Regions from separate parts of the Micromonospora sp. WMMD1219 genome, predicted to be linked through region 1. Evidence: predicted binding sites of a transcription regulator. Region 1 holds the regulator's gene; the other holds the start of a gene.
What was found. The regulator HspR, encoded in region 1, represses chaperone genes until heat shock. The targets are predictions, from matches to a motif close to TTGAGTNNNNNNNACTCAA.
Positions count from the first base shown of each region.

Region 1 (7,203 bases):
CCCGCACCTGCCAGGGCCGGAGCGGAAGGTACGACGCGGAGCGGTAGGCGCCGACCGGTGCGGAGTTGGGCGGGCCCGCGTCCCGCCGCTTCGGACGTATTCGCAGGAGATTGCGCACGACACTGTCCCTTCTCGCGAGGACGGGGGTCGGGACGAGCCACGGGGGATGCCCGCCCCGACCCGGGAAAGCTCCAGGTGCCATCCGGGAGCGTTCGTCAGCAACCTACAATCGGTACCAGTCGTAGGTCAACGACCGACCCACAATTGCTTGAGGTTGGAGGTGGTTGCATGGTCGAATGGGCGTGCCATCCGGGGAGTGTGTATGCCCAAGCAGCAGTACCAAGTGCTCGCAGACGAGCTGAAGAGCAAGATCGATTCGGGCGAGTGGCCACCCGGCACCAAGCTGCCGAGCCGCGCCCAACTGTGCAAGGAATACGGCGTCTCCGACACCGTCGTCGGCAAGGCGATGATGATCCTGCGCGCGACCGGCCTCACCGAGACGCTCGAAGGCGTCGGCGTGTTCGTAGCCGAACGGGACTAGACGAGCCGCCCGAGCCGCATCGACCAGTCTGTGGTTCGGCCCCGGAAACAGCACGTGCGCGCCCGGAGTAGCCTCACCCGCGTGCGAGTACGTGTCGAACAGACCGCCCTGCCCGGGATCGGCGTACGTCATGATCTGATGACGGAGTCCGGCCGCCGGCTCGGCGTGGTCTCCCACCGCAATGGCCGTCGCGACCTGGTCCTCTACGACCCGGACGATCCCGACTCCTGCCAACACGACATACCCCTGACCGACGACGAGGCGGAGGCGCTGGCCGACATCCTCGGCGCGTCGCTGATGCTGGGTCAGCTCTCCGGGCTGCGCGAGCAGGCCGCCGGGCTGCTGACCGAGCAGATCGCCATCCCGGCGGGGTCGAAGTACGTCGGCAAGCGGCTCGCGGACACCAAGGCACGCACCCGGACCAGCGCGTCCATCGTGGCCGTGCTGCGTCAGGGCGCCGTGAACGTCTCGCCCGATCCCACCTTCCGGTTCGAGGCCGGCGATGTGGTCGTCGTGGTCGGTACCCGTCAGGGGCTCGACGGCGTGACCGCGATCCTCGCCGAGACCGATCCGGACGGCTGACGCGTATGCACGAAACCACAATCCTGCTCATCGAGGTCGGTGCGCTGCTGCTCCTGCTCGGCCTGCTCGGCCGGCTGAGCCGCCGCTTCGGCGTGTCGCCCATCCCGCTGTACCTGCTCGCCGGCCTGGCGTTCGGGCACGGCGGGCTGCTGCCGCTCAACGCCAGCGAGGAGTTCTTCGCGGTCGGCGCGGAGATCGGCGTGATCCTGCTGCTGGTCATGCTCGGCCTGGAGTACAGCGCCAACGAGCTGGTGGGCAACCTCCGGTCCGCTGCGCCGGCCGGCCTGATCGACGCGGTGTTCAACGCGCTGCCCGGGTTCGCCTTCGCGCTCCTGCTCGGCTGGGGCTGGGTGGCGGCGGTGGTGCTCGCGGGCGTCACGTGGGTGTCGTCGTCCGGCGTGATCGCGAAGGTGCTCGGCGACCTGGGCCGGGTCGGTAACCGGGAGACCCCGGTGATCCTGTCCGTCCTGGTGATCGAGGACCTGGCGATGGCCCTCTACCTGCCGCTGGTCACCGCGCTGCTCGCCGGGGTCGGCCTGATGAAGGGCGGCATCGCGCTCGCCATCGCGGTGTTCACCGTCGTCGTGGTGCTGGCCGTGGCGATCCGGTACGGCCATCTGATCTCCGCCGCGCTCTCCGCCAAGGATCCGGAGGCGCTGCTGCTCGGGGTGCTCGGCCTGACCCTGCTGGTCGCCGGTGTCGCGGCCAAGCTCCAGGTGTCGGCGGCGGTCGGCGCGTTCCTGGTGGGCATCGCGCTGTCCGGGCCGGTGGCGCACCACGCCACCGAGCTGCTCTCCCCGCTGCGTGACCTGTTCGCCGCGGTCTTCTTCGTGTTCTTCGGGCTGGTCACCAACCCGCTGGACATGCCGCCGGTACTGCTGCCCGCGCTGCTGCTCGCAGTGGTGACCATGGCGACGAAGGTGGCTACCGGCTACCTGGCCGCCCGCCGGGCCGGGATCGCCGAGCCCGGCCGCTGGCGGGCCGGCCTGGCGCTGACCCCGCGCGGCGAGTTCTCCATCGTCATCGCCGGGCTGGCCGTCGCGGCCGTCTACCCGGTGGAGCCGAAGCTCGCCGCGCTCGCCACCGCGTACGTGTTGATCACGGTGGTGACCGGGCCGCTGCTCGCCCGCCTGCCGGACAGCCCGTGGTTCAAGCAGTGGCTGCGCACCCGCGCCGCCGCCGCACGGCCGCCCGCGCCGCTGCCCCTGGGCTCCGGCGACTGACCCGGCCGGGCCGGATCAGCCGAGGGCAGATCCGGCCCGGCGTTGTCAAATTGATCCCGGGAAGGTCTACCCCTGCTCCGTCCAACCGCGTTAACGTTTCGGCCCAGCAGCCAGGGTCCGCGGGTGGCCTGCGCCCCCGCCAGCGCAAGCGGAAGGTCGGCCGGTGAGCGTGCAGGAAGAGACGTTCCACGGCTTCGCCAACCCGGTCGATCCCTCGCCCGCCGAGCTTCGGTCGTGGGCGTATCAGCCGGATTCGGTGCCGCTGACCTCGATGCCGCCCGACTGGGACCTGCTGGTCGCCGGTGACCACCTGGTGCAGACGCTGTTCGATCTGGCGATGGACCAGGGCTGCCCGGCGCGGCGGTTCACGCTGCACTGCCTCTACATCTACGCCGCCGACGGCATCCGGACGAACTTCCGCGCCCACCCCAAGCGCCGGTTCCGCAAGCTGGTCGAGCAGGCCGAGAAGTCCGGCGACGACCTGATGCGCAACTGGGCGCACAACAGCCGGGTGCTGCTCGCCCGGCCGGACCTCTTCGTCTACCGGGACTGGTGCGAGGGCGGCCTGGTCCGCGAGAACCGCCGCCTCTGACGGCCCGCCCTGAAAAGCCTCGGCACGGCGAACGGGCCGGGATCCCCCGTGGATCCCGGCCCGCACGTCGGCGGATCGTCAGGTCGACCCGCCCTGCTTCTTGCGCCGCTCGTCGTCCCGCGCCCGGTCCACGCCGTGGTCCGTCTGGTCGGCGAAGCGCCCTTCCTTGACCTTGTCGCTGAAGCGTCCCTCGGTGACCCGGTCGAACCGCTCGCGGACGTTCTCGGCCACCTTCACCAGCCGTTCCTCCGCGCGCTCGGCCACCTTCTTCGCCGGTTCCGTCATGACTCCCCCCGCCAGCCCGGAATCCGCTTTGGGGCTTTTGCCCCTGCGGAAAAGCGTAGTTGACCCCACCCTGCCGTACGCCGCTTTCCCCTGACCCGGCCCGGAACCGCCCGGGGGACGACGAAGGCCGGCGCGGCCCCGGGGGAGCGGGGCGCGCCGGCCTTCAGGTACGAGGTCAGCGGTCGGGAGCGCGGCGCGGACGCCAGACGACGAGCGCGGTGGAGGTGCGGTTGGTGGGCACGAGGTCGCCACGGGGGAAGCCGCCGAGCGACTCCAGCTCGGCGATCCGCCGGTACGCGGCGTCGAGTTCCGCCTCCAGCCGGGCCACCCGCTGCTGCGCCTCTTCGAGCAGCCGCTCCAGCGCGATGATCCGCTTGACCCCCGCCAGGTTGATCCCATCGTCCTGGCTGAGCCGCTGCACCTCGCGGAGCAGCACCACGTCCCGGACGCTGTACCGGCGACCGCCACCGGACGCCCGGCCGGCCTGCACCAGGCCCAGCCGGTCGTACTGGCGCAGCGTCTGGGGGTGCATCCCCGCCATCCGCGCGGCCACCGAGATCATCAAGACCTTGGCCTCGTAGGCCGGGTCACCCGAGCCGACGTACTCCTCCGACATGCCCGCTCACCTCCGCTGCCGACCTCAACTGAATCGACGTACCCGCGCGTCGAGATGTTCCCGCGCGGCGGGCGGAGTCTGCGCCGCGAAGGTCTCCAGCGCCGCCCGCGCCTCGTCCGACACCTTCGCCGGGACCACCACGTCGAGCGTGACCAGCAGGTCACCGGCGCGGCCGTCCTTGCGTACGACGCCCTTGCCGCGGGCGCGCAGCACCCGCCCGCTGGGCGTACCCGGTGGCACCCGCAGGGTCACCGTCCCGTCCAGGGTCGGTACGCGCAGGTCCGTGCCGAGAACCGCCTCGGCGTACGTGATCGGGACGGTCAGGGTCAGGTCGTCCCCGGTACGCCCGAACAGCTCGTCCGGGCGGACCTTCACCTGTACGAACAGGTCACCCGCCGCACCGCCCCGCTCGCCGGGCTCACCCCGGCCGGCCAGGCGGATCCGCTGCCCGTCGGCCACACCGGCCGGGAAGCGCACGTTCAGCGTGCGGGTCTTGGTGACCCCGCCGGTGCCGTGGCACTCCGGGCACTTCTCCTCGACGATCGTGCCGACGCCCTGGCAGTTGCGGCACGGCTCGGAGAAGCTGAACGACCCCTGGTTGCGGGTGGTCACCCCGGCGCCGTGGCAGACCGGGCAGGCCACCGGCTGGGTGCCGGGCTTCGCGCCGTTGCCGTGGCAGGTGTCGCAGACCCCGGGAGCGCGCAGCGTCAGCGGCAGCGTGACGCCGCGTACCGCGTCTTCGAAGTCGAGCGCCACCTCGGTCTCGACGTCCCGGCCACGCGCCGGGCCGCGCGGCCGCGCCGGACCGCCGCCGCCTCCGCCACCGGAGAAGATCGAGCTGAACAGGTCGGTGAAGCCGCCGCCGCTGAACCGGTTGTCGCCGGCGCCCGCGCCGCCGAACAGGTCGGAGACGTCGAACGGCATGCCGCCCGGCTGGCCCGCGCCGCGGGCGCTGCGCCGGAAGGCGCCGGAGCCGAACAGCGAGCGCATCTCGTCGTACTCGCGGCGCTTCTTCTCGTCACCGAGCACCGCGTACGCCTCGGAGACGGTCTTGAACCGCTCCTCCGCGCCGGTGTCGCCGGGGTTGTGGTCCGGGTGCGACTCCCGGGCCAACTTGCGGTACGCCTTCTTGATCTCGTCCGAGGAGGCGGACTTGTCCACGCCCAACGCGGCGTAGTAGTCCTTCTCGATCCAGTCCTTGGAGCTCACCGGTCCACCCCCTTCCACGGGTCGAATCCCGGTCGTCCCGCCCGCCCGGTGCGGGCGGGCGGGACGTCACGGGTCGGCACTACTCCGGGTCCGCGACCGCGACCATGGCGGGCCGCAGCAGCCGCTCGCCGAGCTGGTAGCCGCGCCGCATGACCTGCACGCAGGTCGGCTCCGTCACGTCGGCGGAGGTCTGGTGCGCCACCGCCTCGTGCCGGGTCGGGTCGAACGGGTCACCCTTCTCGCCGAACGCGGTCAGGCCGAACTTCGTGAGCGCGCCGGTGAGCTGCTCGGCCACGCTGCCGAACGGGCCCACCAGGTCGCCGTGCTCGCGGGCCCGGTCCAGGTCGTCGAGGATCGGCAGCAGCGCGGTGAGCACCGCCCCGGTGGCCTGCTCCTGGACCAGGTTGCGGTCCCGGTCGACCCGCTTGCGGTAGTTGGCGTACTCCGCGGTCACCCGCTGGAGGTCGCGGGTGCGCTCCTCCAGGTCGGTGCGGAGCGACTCCAGCTCGGCACCGAGCGGCGCGTCCGTGCCGGTCCCGCCCTTCGGCTCGGCGGGCGAGTCGACCACGGTCGGACCGCCGACCTCGGCCTCGCCGCCGATCTCGTCGACCACGACCTCGGCCTCCTCGACCAGCCCTTCGGCGGGCGCGTCGGCGGCCGCGTCGGCCGCCGAGGCGTCGTTCGCCGGCTGCTCGGTCACCTTGCCGAGCTTGCGCTTGTCGCGGATGACGACCCGGGGTTCGTCGCCGGTGTCCTTGCCGGCGCCCGGCGCCGACCCGGTGGCACCCGGGTCGGCCGCTCGTGGCTTGTCCGTCATGCGGTTACCTCATCCCTCTGCCGTGCGAATCGTGTCCGGGACCGGAAGTCACTTCTTGTCCTCGTCCACGATCTCCGCGTCGACCACGTCGTCGTCGCCACCGGCCTTCGGGCCACCGGCCGCACCCGCGCCGGCACCCGGCCCGGCCGCGCCCGGGGCGGCCTGCTCGCCCTCCTGCTGCTGGGCGTAGAGCAGCGAGCCCGCCTGCTGGGAGACCTGCGCCAGCTTCTCGTGGGCGGACTTGATCTTCTCGATGTCCTGCCCGCCGAGGGCGCTGCGCAGCTCGCCGAGCGCCTCGTTGAGCTGGTCACGGTTCTCGCTGGGCAGCTTGTCGCCGCTCTCGGCGAGGAACTTCTCGGTCTGCCACTGGAGCGCCTCGGCCACGTTGCGGGTCTCGGCCTCCTCACGGCGACGCTTGTCCTCGTCGGCGTGCTCCTCGGCGTCCCGGCGCATCCGCTCGATGTCGTCCTTCGGCAGCGAGGAGCCGCCGGTGATCGTCATCTTCTGCTCCTTGCCGGTGCCCAGGTCCTTGGCGTGCACGTTCACGATGCCGTTGGCGTCGATGTCGAACGTGACCTCGATCTGGGGCACGCCGCGCGGGGCCGGCGGGAGACCGGTCAGCTCGAAGGTGCCGAGCTTCTTGTTGTAGGCGGCGATGTCCCGCTCGCCCTGGAACACCTGGATCAGCACCGACGGCTGGTTGTCGTCGGCGGTGGTGAACACCTCGGAGCGCTTGGTCGGGATGGTGGTGTTGCGCTCGATGAGCTTGGTGAAGATGCCGCCCTTGGTCTCGATGCCCAGGCTCAGCGGGGTCACGTCGAGCAGCAGGACGTCCTTGACCTCGCCCTTGAGCACACCGGCCTGGAGGGCGGCGCCGACGGCGACGACCTCGTCCGGGTTGACGCCCTTGTTCGGGTCGCGGCCGGTGAGCTGCTTGACCAGGTCGGTCACGGCCGGCATACGGGTCGAGCCGCCGACCAGGATGACGTGGTCGACGTCCGAGATCTTGATGCCGGCGTCCTTGACGGCCTGCTCGAACGGGCCCTTGCAGCGGTCCAGCAGGTCCTGCGTCATGCGCTGGAACTCGGCGCGGCTGAGCGTCACGTCCAGGTGCAGCGGGCCGGCCGAACCGGCGGTGATGTACGGCAGGTTGATGTTGCTGGTGGTGGCGGCGGACAGCTCGATCTTGGCCTTCTCGGCCGCCTCCTTGAGCCGCTGCATGGCCATCTTGTCCTGCGAGAGGTCGATGCCGTGCTCGCCGCGGAACGTCTTCACCAGGTGGTCGATGATGCGCTGGTCCCAGTCGTCACCACCGAGCTGGTTGTCACCGCTGGTGGA
Region 1 covers NZ_CP186057.1:1,603,460-1,610,662, forward strand. The annotation lists gene ACN27C_RS07735 (DivIVA domain-containing protein) at 1-118, opposite strand, end outside; gene ACN27C_RS07740 (winged helix-turn-helix domain-containing protein) at 323-541, shown strand; gene ACN27C_RS07745 (cation:proton antiporter regulatory subunit) at 623-1,123, shown strand; gene ACN27C_RS07750 (cation:proton antiporter) at 1,129-2,346, shown strand; gene ACN27C_RS07755 (hypothetical protein) at 2,510-2,938, shown strand; gene ACN27C_RS07760 (hypothetical protein) at 3,017-3,223, opposite strand; gene ACN27C_RS07765 (heat shock protein transcriptional repressor HspR) at 3,399-3,839, opposite strand; gene dnaJ (molecular chaperone DnaJ) at 3,864-5,048, opposite strand; gene grpE (nucleotide exchange factor GrpE) at 5,128-5,865, opposite strand; gene dnaK (molecular chaperone DnaK) at 5,914-7,203, opposite strand, start outside.

Region 2 (7,203 bases), 3.3 Mb from region 1:
GTTCGCCGAGTACGTGCTGGACGCGCGGGCCTACGCCGACGGCACCGACCCGGACGGCGGCGACGCGGTCGGCTTCCGGGACATCGTCGGCCGGTTGCCGGACGGCCGGCAGGGACCGGTGAACGACCTGGGCGCGCTGGCCCGGGTCGAGGCGGTCGAGGCGTACGTGGCGGGCCGGATCGCCGACCCGATCGTGCGCGGCCTGCACGTGCGCTGGACCGGCGGCCCGGCGGAGGGCTGGGCCTGGGTCGAGGTGCGGCCCGGCCGCTGCCTGCTGGAGCGGGTCCGGCTGACCGCGCGCGGCTTCTCCTGCGGCGTCGACCCGGGCCGGCTCGCCGAGGACCTGGCCGTGGTGGCGCTGGGGGAGCGGCTGCGTGACCTCGACGCCGCCGCGCCGTCCCTGCTGGACCGTGACGAGCTTCTCCGGCGGGTACGTGCGCTGGCCGCGCGGCGGGACTCCTTCGACGGCGGCTTCGCCTTCGATCACCTCTGCGCCGACTGAACCGTCCTCGCCGGCGACCACGGCGACTTTCGATTTTTTTTCCGATCTCCGGTTGAACCTTCGCCGACGGCGCTCCGTACCTCATCGGGAATGGACGCAGATCTTCCCCGCCGCGCCGCCGACGGCGCGGAGACGGTGCGGAAAGGGCATCGTCGGCCATTGACGTGCGACCGAGCGTCGCAGTGATCTCACACCCCGAATTCGTCGGTCCGCCGGGATCACCAGTCAACTACCGGATCGAGAAGGAGAGCAATTCGATGCGCAGGTCCACACGGGCGCGCCGGTCATCCGGTAACGCGCGGAGCAAGCGGTTGCTGGCGGTTGTCGGCACGCTCGCGGTCTTCGGCGGCATCGTCGCCGTCACCCAGATCTCGTCCGCCCAGGACCGGCGGACGACCACCCGCGCCGCGTCGGCGTCCTGCGTGCCCGCGAGCCCGGGGGCGACCGCCCCGAACGGCCAGGGCAGCACCACCCGTACCTGGCAGAACGGCCGCTGGGTCCGCAGCCACTGGGGCGACGGCCAGATGTCACCGGCCGAGTGTCAGCAGACCAACGCGGGCGGCGCCGGCGCCGGCACCCCGACCGTGGCCTGCCCGGACGTCCGCGGCCGGCTGCCGCAGGTGCCCGACCGGGCGCGCGCCGAGGTGGACCGCACCCTGGCGCTGCTGGAGTCGCAGATCGCCGACGCGAACCGGCGGCTCGCCGCGGACGGCCGCAACGGCGGCGACTTCATCAACAACGCGATCCTGCGTCCGCTCGCGGACAAGCGCACCGCGGCGCTCAACCGGATCGCCACCGCCATCGGCCGGGTCGCCCAGCGCCCGCAGGGCCTGGACCAGCTCGCCCAGTGCGCGCTGACCGACACTCCCGGCACCGGCGGCGGCCAGAACGGCGGCAACAACAACGGCGGCAACAACGGGGGCCAGAACGGCGGCCAGAACGGCGGCGGGAACAACAACGGCGGTGGCCAGAACAACGGCGGCGGCAACGGCCTGAACGTGCTCGCCAAGGACTGCTCCGGCAGCCAGCTCCAGGCGCACGACGGTTTCCAGAACGGCAACCGGTGCGTGAGCACCGCATTCGGTGAGGTGGGCGCCGCGGCGAACAACCCGTCGCTGCTGATCACGCAGTTCCCGAACCAGGTGCGGCGCAACCAGCCGTTCACGCTCCGGGTCACCACCAAGAACCTGGTGCGCGACCGCTTCCTCGCCGCCGGCCAGGGTGGCTACTACCTGGAGAGCTCGCTGCTCAACGGTCAGGGCCTGGTACGCGGTCACTTCCACACCGCCTGCCGGATGCTCGGCAGCACCCGGCAGCCTCCGAACCCGCAGGACGTGCCGGCCTTCTTCGTCGCCACCGAGGACGGGCGGGGCGGTGATCAGCCGGACGACGTGCTGATCCAGATCCCGGGCCTGGCGCAGTCGGGCGTGGCGCAGTGCGCGGTCTGGGCCGGTGACGGCTCGCACCGCATCCCGATGATGGAGCGGGCCAACCAGACCCCCGCCATCGACGTGGTGCGCATCCGGGTCAACTGAGCCGGCGAACGGCCGCGGCCGTCCGGGGGACTTCTCCGGGCGGCCGCGGCCGTTCCCGCGTACGGCACGGTGGGAGGTGATCCCGGAAGAAATTTCGTGCCGGCGGTATCCAGCCGGATGAAAAGCGCCGACCACAGAAAGCCGATCGGGGCCACACCGATTTCTCAGCGTGACCCCGGGATGCCCGACGGTGAACCGGTGACGGTCAGCGGTTCTTGTACGCCTCGACCACCGACACCGGGATGCGCCCGCGCTCGGAAATCTCGAACCCGTTCTTGGCGGCCCATTCCCGGATGGCGCGGTTCTGCTCGCGGTCCATTCCCGAGGTGCTCGGCCGGGAGGTGCGGCGGGCGCCGCGGGTGACCTCGGTCGCTCCCCGGCCGATTCGCCTGCCAGCGCTGATGTACGGATCCAGCGCCTTGCGCAGGACGCCCGCGTTCTCGTCGGAGACGTCGATCGTGTACGCCACGCCGTCCAGGCTGAACTCGACGGTCCGATCGGCCTTTCCGCCGTCGAGGTCGTCGGTCAGAACGGTGATTACTTTCCTTGCCATCGCCATTACTCCCTGTGTCGGGCGGGGTGTGGCTAAGAGTTTGACCTACCGCGCGGTAATTCCGCAACAATAGTCGGCTGTTTCCATTCGGCGGGTCGCGGTAAACGGTGCCGCCATTGGGTGCGCGGCGCGGGAACGAGGCGCTCGGGAGTGGCGTGGGTCACAACCCGGAACAAGGGACACGTTTTGTTACTTGAGCCAGACACGCTCAACCAACGTGATGGCAGGTGTTCGATGGCAACTCTTCCGGTACTTCCTCTGACCGACGCCGTCCTGCTGCCCGGGATGGTCATCCCGGTGACCCTCGACCCGACCACCCAGGCCGCCGTCGACGCGGCGCGCGCCACCGGCGACAAGGAACTCCTGGCCGTACCCCGCATCGACGGCGAGTACGGCTCCGTCGGCGTGGTCGCCACGATCGAGAAGGTGGGCCGGCTGCCGAGCGGCGAGCCGGCGGCGGTCATCCGCGGTCTGGCCCGCGCCCGTATCGGCTCCGGCGTGCCCGGCCCCGGCGCCGCGCTCTGGGTCGAGGCGACCGCACTCGACGAGCCCGCACCGGCGGGCCGCGCCCGGGAACTCGCCCGCGAGTACCGCGCGCTCATGACGTCCGTGCTGCAACAGCGCGGCGCCTGGCAGGTGATCGACGCCATGGAGCGGATGACCGACCTGTCCGAGCTGGCCGACTCGGCCGGTTACGCGCCCTGGCTCAGCCTGACGCAGAAGACCGAACTGCTCGCCGCGCCGGACGTCACCGCCCGGCTGGAACTGCTCGTCGGCTGGGTGAAGGAACACCTGGCCGAGCAGGAGGTCACCGAGCAGATCAACAGCGACGTCCGCGAAGGGCTGGAGAAGTCCCAGCGGGAGTTCCTGCTCCGCCAGCAGCTCGCCGCGATCCGCAAGGAACTCGGCGAGGACGAGCCGGACGGCTCCGCCGACTACCGCTCCCGGGTGGAGTCCGCCGACCTGCCGGAGAAGGTACGCGAGGCGGCGCTGCGCGAGGTCGGCAAGCTGGAGCGGGCAAGCGACGCCTCACCCGAGGCGGGCTGGATCCGCACCTGGCTGGACACCGTCCTGGAGATGCCGTGGAGCACGCGTACCCAGGACAACACGGACCTGGCCGCGGCCCGGGCCGTGCTCGACGCCGACCACGCCGGCCTGGCCGACGTGAAGGACCGCATCCTGGAGTACCTCGCGGTGCGCAACCGGCGCGCGGAGCGCAACCTCGGCGTGGTCGGCGGACGCGGCTCCGGCGCGGTGCTGGCCCTGGCCGGCCCGCCCGGTGTCGGCAAGACCAGCCTCGGCGAGTCGGTCGCCCGGGCGCTGGGCCGCAACTTCGTCCGCGTCTCCCTCGGCGGTGTCCGGGACGAGGCGGAGATCCGCGGCCACCGGCGCACCTACGTCGGCGCGCTGCCCGGCCGGATCGTGCGGGCGCTGCGCGAGGCCGGCTCGATGAACCCGGTCGTGCTGCTCGACGAGATCGACAAGCTGGCCGCCGGCTACTCCGGTGACCCGGCGGCGGCCCTGCTGGAGGTGCTCGACCCGGCGCAGAACCACACGTTCCGCGACCACTACCTGGAGGTCGACCTCGACCTGTCCGACGTGCTGTTCCTGGCCACCGCCAACGTGGTCGAGGCGATCCCCGGCCCGCTGCTGGACCGGATGGAACTCGTCGCGCTGGACGGCTACACCGAGGACGAGAAGGTCGCCATCGCCCGGGACCACCTGCTGCCTCGGCAGCGGGACCGGGCCGGGCTGACCGCCGAGGAGGTGACCGTCGCCGACGAGGCGCTGGCGCTGATCGCGGGCGAGTACACCCGGGAGGCCGGCGTCCGGCAGCTCGAACGGGCCCTCGCGAAGATCCTGCGCAAGGTCGCCGTCGCGCTCGCCGAGGACTCCGCGCCGGTACACGTCGACGCCGGCAACCTGGCCCGCTACCTGGGCCGGCCGAAGTTCACCCCGGAGTCGGCCGAGCGGACCGCCGTGCCCGGCGTGGCGACCGGCCTGGCCGTCACCGGCGCCGGTGGCGACGTGCTGTTCATCGAGGCCACCACGATGGAGGGCGAGCCGGGGCTGACGCTCACCGGCCAGCTCGGCGACGTGATGAAGGAGTCCGCGCACATCGCGTGGTCGTACCTGCGGTCGAACGGACGGCGGTACGGCCTGGACCCGAACGCCCTGGCCGGGCGGCGGATCCACCTGCACGTCCCGGCGGGCGCGGTGCCCAAGGACGGCCCGAGCGCCGGCATCACCATGGTGACCGCGCTGGCGTCCCTGGTGACCGGGCGGCCGGTGCGGCCCGAGTTCGGGATGACCGGCGAGGTGACGCTCTCCGGCCGGGTGCTGCCGATCGGCGGGGTGAAGCAGAAGCTGCTCGCCGCGCACCGGGCCGGTCTCACCGAGGTGATCATCCCGAAGCGCAACGAGCCGGACCTGGACGACCTGCCGGCCGAGGTGCGGGAGGCGCTGACCGTGCACACCCTGTCCGACGTGGCGGACGTGCTCGCGCTGGCGCTGCGCCCGGTCGAGATCGACACGGAGTCGCTGGACGGTCCGGCGCTCGCCGCGGCCTGACGACCGATGCGCCCCGGCCACAGACGCACTGTGGCCGGGGCGCCGTCGTGTCCGCCCGCGGGTCGCGCCGGGCTCAGCGGCGGTCGCGCCGCTCGTAGCCCCGGTCGCGGCGCTCGCCCGTACCGTCGCCGTCGCGGTCCCGGCGCACCGTCGCCTTGCGGCCCTTGATGGTGGTGCCGCGCAGCCCGGCGATGATCTCGTCGGCCACCCCCTGCGGCACCTCGACCAGGGAGAACCGGTCCGCGATCTCGATCGAGCCGATGTCCCGGCCGTTGATCCGGGTCTCCCCGGTGATCGCGCCGACCAGGTCCTGCGGCCGTACCCCGGCCCGGCGGCCCAGCCCGATGAAGACCTGGGTGGTCCCGCCGGTACGCGGACGCCCCGGGCCCCGGCGCTCGCCCCGCCCGCCGGTCTCCGGCCGGCCCTCGCGCGGACCGCGGACCGGGACCTGCGGGATCTCCTCCTCGTCGTCCGAGCCCGGCGACGTCGCCTCGTGCGCCAGCTTCACCGCCGCCAGCGCCACCTCGACCAGGTCGAACTCGTCGGTGAGCGACTCCACGATCGCCCGGTACGGGTCGAGGTCGTCCTCCAGCAGGCTCTCCCGCAGCGCGCCCTGGGTCAGCTCCAGCCGCCGGGTGCGCATGTCCGCCACCGTGGGGATCTTGTCGATGGTGATCCGCTGCCCGGTGACCCGCTCGATGGTCTTGAGCATCCGGTGCTCGCGCGGCTCGGCGAGCGTGATCGCCACACCCTCCCGCCCGGCCCGGCCGACCCGCCCGATCCGGTGCACGTACGACTCCGGCGCGGACGGGACGTCGTAGTTGACCACGTGGGTGAGCTGCTCGACGTCCAGCCCTCGGGCGGCCACGTCGGTGGCGACCAGCAGGTCCGCCGTGCCGGCGCGCAGCCGGCCCATCACCCGGTCCCGCTGCTCCTGGCTCATCCCGCCGTGCAGCGCCTCGGCCCGGTAGCCCCGGCCGTTCATCGTCTCGGTGAGCCGGTCCACCTCCTCGCGGCTGCGGCAGAACACGATCGCCGCGGTCGGCGACTCCACGTCCAGCACCCGGCCCAGCGCGGCCGGCTTGTGCCCCCGGGCCACGATGTACGCGCTCTGCCGCACCCGGGGCGCCTCCCCGGCGACCGGCCGCTCCCGCTCGATGCGGATGCGGACCGGGTCGGTCAGGTGCTGCCGGGCCAGCCCGTCGATTCGGGCCGGCATGGTGGCCGAGAACAGCACCGTCTGCCGGCCGGCCGGGGCGTGCTCCAGGATCGCCTCGATGTCCTCGGCGAAGCCCATGTCGAGCATCTCGTCCGCCTCGTCCAGCACCACCGTGCTCAGCGCACCGAGGCGCAGCGTGCCCCGGGCGATGTGGTCCAGGGCCCGGCCCGGCGTCGCCACCACCACGTCCACGCCGTGGTCGAGCGCGCGCAACTGCCGGCCGATCGGCTGCCCGCCGTAGATCGGCAGCACCCGGGCGCCCAGGTCCTTGCCGTAGCGGTGGAACGCCTCGGAGACCTGCACGGCCAGCTCACGGGTCGGCACCAGCACCAGCGACACCGGGTCGCCCTCGGCCCGGCCGACCGGCATCCGCTGCAACAGTGGCAGCGCGAACGCGGCGGTCTTGCCCGTACCGGTCGCCGCCTGCCCCAGCAGATCCTGCCCGGCCAGCAACGGAGGGATGGCCTCCCGCTGGATCGGCGTCGGTTCCTCGTACCCGAGCGCGGACAGCGCGCCCAGCAACTCGGTGCGGAGCCCGAGATCGGCGAAGGCGAAGGCGTCCTCGGCGTCGTCGGGAACGGCGGGGTCGGTCGGGGTCGGTGCGGCGGTCATGCGACAAGTTTTTCATCACCGCCGCGCGGCGGTCGCGGCGACCGGGGCAAACGTTCGCCGCGCCACCCCTGTGCCATCCCCTCCGGGTGATCCGGCGTGGCCCCGTGCCCCCGCCGGATCACCGGGACAGGACGGCCAGCAGCGTGGTGAGACCCACCCCGACGTCGAACACCGCGCACCACAGCGCGTACCCGCGCGGCACCACCGCGCC
Region 2 covers NZ_CP186057.1:4,907,987-4,915,189, forward strand. The annotation lists gene ACN27C_RS22850 (hypothetical protein) at 1-502, shown strand, start outside; gene ACN27C_RS22855 (hypothetical protein) at 760-2,037, shown strand; gene ACN27C_RS22860 (histone-like nucleoid-structuring protein Lsr2) at 2,243-2,590, opposite strand; gene lon (endopeptidase La) at 2,825-5,161, shown strand; gene ACN27C_RS22870 (DEAD/DEAH box helicase) at 5,235-6,992, opposite strand; gene ACN27C_RS22875 (hypothetical protein) at 7,111-7,203, opposite strand, start outside.
Region 2: the regulator HspR is predicted to act here: its motif matches at 2,784-2,802, upstream of lon (endopeptidase La).